DNA from 2 places in the Pseudomonas sp. GW823-FHT03E05 genome. Region 1 is predicted to be linked to the other one. Evidence: riboswitches for the same ligand, from Rfam matches in the RefSeq annotation. Region 1 holds a riboswitch; the other holds the start of a gene.
What was found. A riboswitch is a leader RNA that binds a small molecule or an ion and turns the genes downstream of it on or off. The one in region 1 is predicted to bind manganese.
Positions count from the first base shown of each region.

Region 2: it holds a riboswitch for manganese, as region 1 does, so the genes downstream of both, mntP (manganese efflux pump MntP) here and AC1RCO_RS19805 (TMEM165/GDT1 family protein) in region 1, are expected to answer to the same signal.

Region 1 is NZ_JBXAJB010000004.1:624,153-629,106, reverse strand. Features, by position in the region: gene AC1RCO_RS19810 (M48 family metallopeptidase) at 1-289, shown strand, start outside; gene AC1RCO_RS19805 (TMEM165/GDT1 family protein) at 375-959, opposite strand; yybP-ykoY riboswitch at 1,051-1,174, opposite strand; gene AC1RCO_RS19800 (methyltransferase) at 1,226-2,224, opposite strand; gene AC1RCO_RS19795 (2-hydroxyacid dehydrogenase) at 2,256-3,221, opposite strand; gene AC1RCO_RS19790 (LysE family translocator) at 3,306-3,935, shown strand; gene AC1RCO_RS19785 (AraC family transcriptional regulator) at 3,919-4,692, opposite strand; gene AC1RCO_RS19780 (MFS transporter) at 4,780-4,954, shown strand, end outside.
Region 2 is NZ_JBXAJB010000001.1:1,752,116-1,757,069, forward strand. Features, by position in the region: gene AC1RCO_RS07600 (hypothetical protein) at 1-981, opposite strand, end outside; gene AC1RCO_RS07605 (GNAT family N-acetyltransferase) at 1,257-1,823, shown strand; gene mntP (manganese efflux pump MntP) at 1,899-2,471, opposite strand; yybP-ykoY riboswitch at 2,482-2,642, opposite strand; gene AC1RCO_RS07615 (GFA family protein) at 2,753-3,241, shown strand; gene AC1RCO_RS07620 (serine hydrolase domain-containing protein) at 3,350-4,954, shown strand, end outside.

The sequences.
Region 1 (4,954 bases):
GCAGGAAACCGTAGCCCTGGGCGACAACGGGGTGAACCTGCTGATGACCCTGCCCAACAGCCGCGAGAATGAAAACGAAGCGGACCTGATCGGCCTGGAACTGGCCGCCCGTGCCGGTTACAACCCGAATGCGGCCATCAGCCTGTGGAACAAGATGGGCCAGGCTGCCGGTGGCTCCGCGCCGCCCGAGTTCATGAGCACTCACCCGGCTTCCACCAGCCGTATCGCTTCCTTGCAGGCGGCGATTCCCAAGGTGATGCCGCTGTATCAGGCCGCCAAGAAGTCCTGATCCCTTCGCGTCATTGTCGATGACGCTATCGCCGGCAAGCCGGCTCCTACGGGTTGTGTAGGGGCCAGCTTGCCGGCGATTTCGTTTATACCCAGCCGCTGATCTGCATGGCCTTGTACACCGCCACCACGGCGAGGATGAAGAAGGCCGACGCCGCCAGGCGACGGATCAGGGTCAGGGGCAGCTTGTCTGCGGCGAAGTTGCCTGCCAGGACCACCGGTACGTTGGCAATCAGCATGCCCAGGGTGGTACCGATGATCACCAGCCACAGATCCGGGTACTGCGCCGCCAGCATGACGGTGGCGACCTGGGTCTTGTCACCGATTTCTGCCAGGAAGAAGGCGATCAGGGTGGTCAGGAATGGGCCGAACTTGCGTGCAGTATTGGCTTCGTCGTCGTCCATCTTGTCCGGAACCAGGGTCCACAGCGCGGTGGCGGTGAAGCTGGCGGCGAGGATCCAGTGCAGGGTCGAGTCCGAGAAGAAGCTGCCGAACCAGGCGCCTACCGCACCGGCCGCCGCATGGTTGGCCAGGGTCGCGGCAACGATGCCGGCGATGATCGGCCAGGGTTTGCGAAAACGTGCGGCGAGAATCAGGGCAAGCAGTTGCGTCTTGTCGCCGATTTCGGCCAAGGCAACGATTGCGGTGGGAACGAGGAGAGAATCCAGCATCATCAGGGTTTTCCTAAGGGGCGGGTCGACACGGCTATGACACGTACAGCCTTCCCGCCCCGGGTAAGGTGTGCGTGTCATAGGTCTTGTCAAACCCTGCGGTCCGTCTGTGCGGACTCTTGGGTCGCATGCGCCATGGTCTGTTGACCAAGTATGTTGACGCATGCCGGACGAGCGTGGCGCTCGTGGGAGACTACTCCCCTAGGACGGAGCGGATTCTGCCTAGGCAAAACCCTTTCGGCAAGCCTTGTTTGCGAAAAAGGATTTCAGCCGCGCTTGGCCCGATAAATGCGAAAGCCCTGGCCTTCGGCCTTGATCGCACAGGGCCCCAGGTGCTCTTCGATCAGCGGCTGGTAGCGCAGGAAGCTGTTGGCAACTACTCGCAGTTCTCCACCTTTTTGCAGATGTTTGGCTGCTTTTCGCAGCAGGTTTTCCGTTGCCTGGTAGTCGGTATGGACCCCGGTATGGAAGGGCGGATTGGTCAGGATGCCGTTCAGCCCCATGGGCGCGGCGTCGATTCCGTCACCGGTCAGCACCTCGGCTTCCAGGCCGTTGGCCGCCAGGGTCAGGCGGCTGCTGGCGGCGGCGAAGGCGTCCACATCCAGCAGGGTCACGCGGCTGTCCGGGTAGCGGCGTTTCACTGTGGCCCCGAGCACTCCGGCACCGCAGCCGAAGTCCAGCAGGTGGCCGGCGGGCAGGTGGTCCAGGTGCTCCAGCAGCAGCGCGGTGCCGCGATCCAGCCGGCCATGGCTGAACACCCCCGGCAGGCTGATGACTTTCAGCGGGCCTTCGGCCAGCGGCAGTTCGTACTCCTGGGCCAGGCTCTGCAGGGTGAGCGGTTCGGGAGCATTGGCCACCGTGACCTGCCACAGCTGGCAGTGCCGGGCGCTATCGAGCTTGCGCGGTTTGCCGAAGGGGTTGAGTTGCTTGGCCGCACTCTCCACGCCGCTGCGCTTCTCGCCCACCAGGTACAGTTCGCGCCCGGCCAGGCGCGAGGCCAGGGCGTTGAGCAGGTAGTCGGTGAGGTCCTTGGATTTGGGCAGGAACAGCACGGCGCTGTCGAAGGATTGGGCCGGTGCGTCTACGCCAAAGTGACTGCGGCCGGGAAAGCGCGCCTCCAGGGCTGCCTGGTCGCCGGCGTGCCAGCTCCAGCCCCGGGCATTGGGCAGGCGGCCCAGCAGATCGTCGGCGGCCAGGCCGGCCAGCAGCAGTGAGCCTTGAAACAATTCAGCCTGACGCAACAGTACTTCACTGCGTGTATCCATGATCCGCCCCCGAAAAAAGTGGCGAAGTTTATCAACTCACGACCCGCAGCGGGGCGCCGCTGAAGAAGGCGTGGGCGTTTTGCGTCAATTGACCGACGATTCGCTGGCGGGCCTCGCGGCTGCCCCAAGCGTTGTGTGGAGTGACGATCAGGCGCGGAATGTCGCCGGCCAGCAGGGGGTTGCCAGCCACCGGGGGTTCGACGCTGAGCACATCGGTGGCCGCACCACCCAGGTGACCATTGCGCAATGCATCGGCCAGGGCCTGTTCATCGATCAGCCCGCCGCGGGCGGTGTTGACCACCAGGGCTCCGGGCTTGAGCAGGGCCAGTTCCCGGGCACCGATAAAGTGGCGGGTGTGCTCGTTGAGGGGGCAGTGCAGGGTCAGGGCGTCCACTTGCGGCAGCAGTTCCTCCAGCGGCAGGCGGTCCGGGCGGGTCGGGCGGCCTGGAATCTGCCCCAGCAGCACACGCATGCCAAAGGCTTCGGCCAGGCGGGCCACCGCGCTGCCCAGTTCGCCATTGCCCAGCAGGCCCAGGGTCTTGCCCGCCAGTTCGATGATCGGGTAGTCCAGCAGGCAGAACTGACTGGCCTGTTGCCAGCGCCCGGCAGCCACGGCCTGCTGGTAATCGGCGACCCGGGTGGCCAGGTTGAGCAGCAGCATCAGGGTGTGCTGGGCCACCGAGGGAGTGCCGTAGCCCTGGCAGTTGCTGACGGTGATCCCCTGCTTGCGGGCTGCGGCCAGGTCGACATTGTTGGTGCCGGTGGCGGCCACCAGGATCAGTTGCAGGTCGGGGCAGGCGGCCAGGGTTTCGGCTGTCAGTGCCACCTTGTTGCTGATGGCCACCCGGGCTCCCTGCAGGCGTTCGGCGACCTGTTCCGGCGCTGTGTGGGCATGTACTTGCAGAGGGCTGAAGCTGTCATGCAGCGCACCCAGGTCCAGGTCACCGAGGTCCAGTGAGCTGTGATCGAGGAAGACGGCGCGGCGATTGTTAGTCATGAACTGTACCTTTTGCACGAGGGTTCTAAGGCGTAATCTGCCGAGCCTAACAGATGAAATAATTAGACATACACAGGAGCCTGCATGTACTTCACCGAGTTCTTGACCGTTGCCCTCATCCATCTTCTGGCAGTGGCCAGCCCCGGCCCGGACTTCGCCGTGGTGGTGCGTGAAAGCGTGACCCACGGCCGTCGAGCCGGCACCTGGACCGCGCTGGGTGTGGGCTGCGCAATCTTCCTGCACGTGGGTTACTCGCTGCTGGGGATCGGCCTGATCGTTTCCCAGTCCATCGTCCTGTTCAACGCACTGAAGTGGCTGGCTGCGGCCTATCTGCTGTACATCGGCTACAAGGCCCTGCGTGCCCAGCCGGCCAAACCGGCGGCCGACGACCTGCACAAGGAAGCCGGGGTCCGCACTGCGCGTGGGGCCTTCACTTCAGGCTTTGTCACCAATGGCCTGAACCCCAAGGCGACCCTGTTCTTTCTCTCGCTGTTCACCGTGGTGATCAACCCGCATACGCCGCTGGCGATCCAGGCCGGGTATGGCGTGTATCTGGCGGTGGCCACCGCTGTGTGGTTCTGCCTGGTGGCCATGCTCTTCAGCCAGCAGCGGGTTCGTGCCGGCTTTGCCCGCATGGGCCACTGGTTCGACCGCACCATGGGCGCAGTGCTGATCGCCATCGGCGTGAAGCTGGCCTTCACCGAGATGCATTGATTGCGCTGAGCTGATTCAGGGCCGCCACGTAATGCCGTGGCGTATCCCCGAGCAAACGGCAGAACATCGCGCTGAAGGCCCGGGCGCTGCCGTATCCCAGCGAGTCGGCCACGTTGTGCACGCTTTCCCCGGCGAGCAGGCGTGGCAGGGCTTCCATCAGGCGCACCTGCTGGCGCCAGGCATTGAAATTCATCTGCACCTGCTGCTGGAACAGCCGCGCCAGGGTTCGTGAACTGGCGCCGACCTGCTGCGCCCAGTCTTCCAGGGTGTGGGGGTGATCCGGGGTCTGTATCAAGGTCCGGCAGATGGCTTGCAAGCGCCGGTCCTGGGGCATGGGAATGTGCAGCGGAAGGTTTTCCAGGGCGGCGATTTCTTCCAGCATCAATTGCTGGATCAAGGGGTTTTCCGCTTGTTCCGGACCTTGCACGGCACGCAGGATCAACTCCCGCAGCAGCGGTGTGACCGCCAGGACGCAGCATTGGCGCAATGCGGGCGCTGACAGCTCCGGGTCGATGAACAGAGAGCGCATGCGCACCTCGCCGACCATGAAGATTTCATGCTCCACCAGGGGCGGGATCCACACCGCCCGGCTCGGTGGGATCACCCAGGCGCCCTGGGCGGTGACCAGGCGCATGGTGCCGCAGGCGGCGTAGAGAAACTGCGCCTCGCGATGGCGGTGCAATGGTTGATGCGCGGCGTCGGGGTAGTCCCGGGGATAGGCGCTGACCGGCCCATGGTGGAAGTGGTCGATTAACATGTCCGGTCCAATGACTTTGTTGTCAGAAATGCGGTGGATTGCCAAATTAGCATAGGCGGTACAACAACCAACCCCCGGTGTGTCGCCATGAATCAAGCCCGAAACGTCATCCGCTACGTCAACGCCGCCCATGTCATCGATCACATGTTCATGCTGATCTTTCCCGCTGCCGTGCTGGGCATGACCCAGGCCTTTGGCCTGGACTATGCCGGGCTGATCGGTCTGTCCCTGGGCGGTTTCATCGCCTTTGGCGCCTGTTCGC
Region 2 (4,954 bases), on a different contig from region 1:
GTTCTCATCCTCAAGCGGCTTGCCACTGGGCAGCAGGATGTTGTCGGCCTGTTCGAAGGTCGCGTAGATAAAACTCGGGGCCGTGGGGGTCTTTTGGATGATGTGCAACGCCACCATCGCCCATTGCGCCTCGAAATAGCAGGTGCCCTTGCCCGGTGGTTGCTCGTAGAAGCGCACCGTCTGCCTGTGGAATCGCGAGGGGTCCTCGCCGGGGCCCAGCTGGCGCCAGGCGGACTTGACCTCAATGGTGCCGTTGGGAAAGTTGACCCGCGGCGCGCTGGGGAAAGTCGGAGGTGTCTGCTTGACCGCGTTGAAGAAGTTCCGCGCGGCTTGTGCCAGCGCGGGGTTGGCGTACCAGAACTGGTTGGCGGCGACGTAGGTGTATTGCACCTGATTGGCCTTGGCCAGGAAGCGCACCAGCTGGGGGTTGGAATTGCCTCCGGTGGGAGTCGCCGGAACAACACCGGCATACATCTGGTCGAGGCCGATCTGGGTGCTTTCGTCGAGGTTGATCCAGGCCGGCAGTTTGGGTGCGATCTGGCCAGAGCAGGCAGGCACGGCAAAACTGTAGTCATAGGTTGGCGCAGTGCCATAACCATAACTGGGAGCGCCATCAGGCTTGTAGCCCGGGGGGCCGACGTTGGCACTGCCCTTGCCCGGAAAGATCTCAACCTTGCTTCGGTACGTATGCCACACCAGAGGCACGCCCTGGCTGCCGAAAGGCTGGCGGATATCGGGCACATCGCGCTGCCCGCCCAGGGCCGGCCAGTTGAGAGCGATGAACTCCTGCCAGGCGAAGGCCGCAGCCTGTGCCAACGTTGCCTGGGATGCCCCCCCGGGTATATCGGCGGGTACCTCGGGCGATACGGTTATCGACACCGGGGCGGCGTTCGAAACGCCGCCCAGAAGCGCCAGACCAACACTGATAGCAATGTAGGAAACCTGCCGCTGCAAACGATTCTTGTCTTGTTGATGCTCCATATCCTGACTCCTCCCTTGGCTGTTCGAGAGCGTAGATCAGCGCTCTCACGGCAACGCGCCAGGAAAAAGAACATTAGGCGCTAGCATTAATAGCCAAATGCCTGTACGCCAGCAGCGGTGGCGGCTTGAACGGGTCGTGACCGGTGATCGCCCTGGCCGGCAGCGCAAGCAGAGACATTGATGCCGATCAAGTGCCCGCCTCGCCAGCGGAGTAAACCTGAAGCCAATCAGGGCTGTGTGCGCAGCCCGCCCTTTGGCTCCGCGGAGACTTGACCATGCCCAGCACCGCTCTCGATACCCTCGCCCACCCACCGTTCCCGGCGCAGCAAGGCCAATACTGGATCGACGCCCTGAACGATGGCAGCCATGTGCTGATCCGCCCGCTGCGGCCCCAGGACCGGGAGCGGGAAAAGGCCTTTATCGAAAACCTCTCCCCGGCCACCCGGCACCAGCGCTTTCTCGGTGAGATCAAGGAAGTGGGCGAGCAACTGCTCAATCAACTGATGGATGTCGGCACGCCGCAGCGGGTGGCTTATGTGGCCCTGGTCCACGACAACGGCGAACTGCGGGAAGTGGGGATCAGCCGCTACGCCCAGGTAGACGAGCAGCCCTCGCATTGCGAGTTCGCCGTGACCATCGCCGATGAGTGGCAAGGCAAGGGCCTCGGCGCGCTATTGATGCAGCACCTGATCGACGAAGCCCGCAACAACGGTTTCCAGCAGATGTACTCGGTGGATTCCGCCGCCAACTACAGCATGCGCCGCCTGGCAAAACAGCTGGGCATGCGCAGCGCCATCGACCCCGATGACGCCACCCAGGTGATCCACAGCCTGGCGCTGTAACGCCAGAGCGCTCCGCGCCTCGGCCCGAGGCGCGGCCGCATTGCCCGCAGAACCGCCCCGCCGCCGATACTGAAGTCAAGCCACAGCCGACAGGTGCTCGTAGAGAATTCCCGAGCCGACGATGATCAGCACCACCCCGCCCAGCACTTCGGCGCGCTGGCCCATCACCGTGCCAATGGCGCGGCCCAGCATCACTCCCAGGGTGACCATGGTCATGGTGGCCAGGCCGATGGCGCTGGCCGCGACCCAGATGTTGACGTTGACGAACGCCAGCCCCACCCCCACCGCCAGGGCATCGATGCTGGTGGCCAAGCCGGTCACCGCCAGCAGCCAGAAGCCGTGCTGGCGCGGTTTTTCTTCCTCGGCCTCAGCCTGCTGGCGGGTGCCGTTGTAGATCATGTGCAGGCCCAGCAACAGCAGCAGGCTGAAGGCGATCCAGTGGTCCCAGTTGGCCACCCATTGAGTCGCGGCCTGGCCGATGAACCAGCCCACCACCGGGGTGATGGCTTCAATGACGCCGAAGATCAGGCCGATGCGCAAAGCTTCCAGCAGGCGCGGCTTGAGCATGGCCGAACCCTTGCCCACCGCGGCGGCGAAGGCATCGGTGGACATGGCGAAGGCGAGAAAGATGATCGAGGCTGGGTTCACGTTGAGTCTTCCGGTCGGGCTTGAGTCCACGACATGCCCACGCGCCCGACTTCAGCGCAGGTATGTCGATGGTCTCACCAACCGAAACGGTGCCCGTACCACGGCAGGTTGCCGAGAATGTTGATACGGGCGCCACCGCAGGGCGCGGTGGCAGGCTACTCCCCAAAGAGGCGCGCAGCTTAGCCGGGCACATGTGAAAATTTCATCAGCACCGCGCCACGACAGCTGCTCGCACAGCGGCTAGCCTGTGCAATCCACCCGTTGATTCGTGGAGGTACCCCATGCAACTCCAGGGCTCCTGCCATTGCGGCGCCGTGCACTTCAGCCTGTCCAGCCGCCATCCCTATCCCTACCAGCGCTGCTACTGCTCGATCTGCCGCAAGACCCAGGGCGGTGGCGGCTACGCCATCAACCTGGGGGGCGATGCGGCCAGCCTCAAGGTACGCGGGCGCAAGCACATCGTCATCTACCATGCCCGGCTCAAGCCCGCCGGTGCCGCCCGGGCCCACAGCAGCAGCGCCGAACGGCACTTCTGCGGGCGCTGCGGCTCCGGGCTGTGGCTGTTCAGCCCGCAATGGCCGGAGCTGATCCACCCTTTTGCCTCGGCCATCGACACCCCGTTGCCGGTGCCGCCGCAACACACCCACCTGATGCTCGACTCCAGGGCGCCCTGGGTCGAGGTCGATGCCGGGGCGCACGACCTGCAGTTCGCCGAATACCCCGAGGAATCGATTGCCCAGTGGCACCAGCGCCTGGGGCTGGAGGCCTGAGCGCAACCGGGGCTTAACAGTCTTTGACAGTTTCCCGACAAAGCTGTCAAAGACTGCCACGCCCCCCTTCCCTAGCATCCGCTGATCCAATTGGCCCTCGGGTGCTGCATGTCCCGCAAACTTCTCGGCCTGCCGCTGGTGGGCCTGCTCTTGAGCAACCTCGGCTGCAACGGCCAGCCTCCGGCGCCGCCACCCATCGCGCCCGGCGATTACGCCAGCATCATCGGCTACCTGAAGCAGTACATCCCGCAACAGATGGCCGAACATCAGGTGCCCGGGCTATCCATCGCCCTGGTGGACGGCCAGCAACTGATCTGGGCCCGGGGCTTTGGCTTCGCCGACCAGGCCCGGGGCCTGCAAGTGACCGAAAACACCGCGTTTCGCGCCGGTGCCCTGTCGCAATTGCTGACTGCCACGGCGGTGATGCAACTGGTGGAACAAGGGCGCCTGCAACTGGACGCGCCGCTGCAGAACACCCTCAGGGAGTTCTACGTCCGCTCGCGCTTCCACGAGGACCAGAACGCCGCCGACCGGGCCGTGACTCTGCGCCGCCTGCTCAGCCACCAGGGCGGCATTCCCAGCGAGTACCTGCGCGACGCACGCACCCCCAACGCCCTCGACGAACTGCCGGGAAAGCTCAGCGGGTTGTGGCTGAGCAACGCTCCGGGAACCCAGACCGCCTACTCCAACCTCGGTTATGCCCTGCTCGGGGCAGCGGTGGAGCGCAGCAGCGGCGTGGATTTCGAACAGCAGTTGCAGAAGAGCCTGCTGCGCCCACTGGGCATGAGCCAGTCGAGCTTTGTCGGGGACAGCCGCGCCCAGCCCTACCGGGCAAGAGGCTATGAAGACGGTGTCAGCAGCGATGCGCTGGTCCGCGACCTTTCCGCCCAGGGCCTGTGGAGCAGCCCGCGGGACCTGAGCCGCTATGTGCGCATGCTGTTCGCCCAGGGCCGGTACCAGGACCGCCAACTGCTCTCGGCGGCATCCATCGACGAAATGGTGCGCACGCAGAACGCCGGCAACCCGCTGGATTTCGACTGCCAGGTAGGCCTTGGCTGGTTCCTGTCGCCCTGCGGCGAGGAATGGGTCCGGCCAGATATGCGCACCTGGCAGCAAAGCGGTTTCGGCGAGGGCTTTCATGCCCGGATCAGCGTGCTGCCCGAGCAGCAGCTGGCGGTGATCGTGATGAGCAATTCCGACAGCGGCGAGGCCCTGGCCCAGCCCCTGGTGCCCCAGGTACTGCGCATGCTGCTGCAGGCCCACGGCGCCCCGCCACCGCCACCGCCACCGGCCACGGCCCCCCGGGCCCAGCAACGTCGGGTTCCGCAAGCGGCGGATCGCCGGCACCTGGCGGGCTTCTATGCCACCCGCTGGGGTGTGCTGCGGATCCGCGACCAGCACCAGCGCCTGTACGCCGAGCTGGCCGGCGAGCGCTACGAACTGCTGCGGGACGAACAGGGCTGGCTAAGGGTGCGCAAGAAGCGCCTCGGGCTCTGGCCCCAGGACCTGGGCCCGCTGGGGCAGCTGCAACTGGACGTGATGCAGGTCCAGGGCCATCGGGTGTTCACCGCCAAGAGCCACGGCCAGTTGCTGGCGGTGGGAGAACGGATCGAGCCGGTGCCCCTGACGGACAACTGGCTGGCCACGATCGGCACCTACCAGGCTCTGAGCGACGACCCCGGCGAACCGCCCATCAACGGCATGGACATCGCC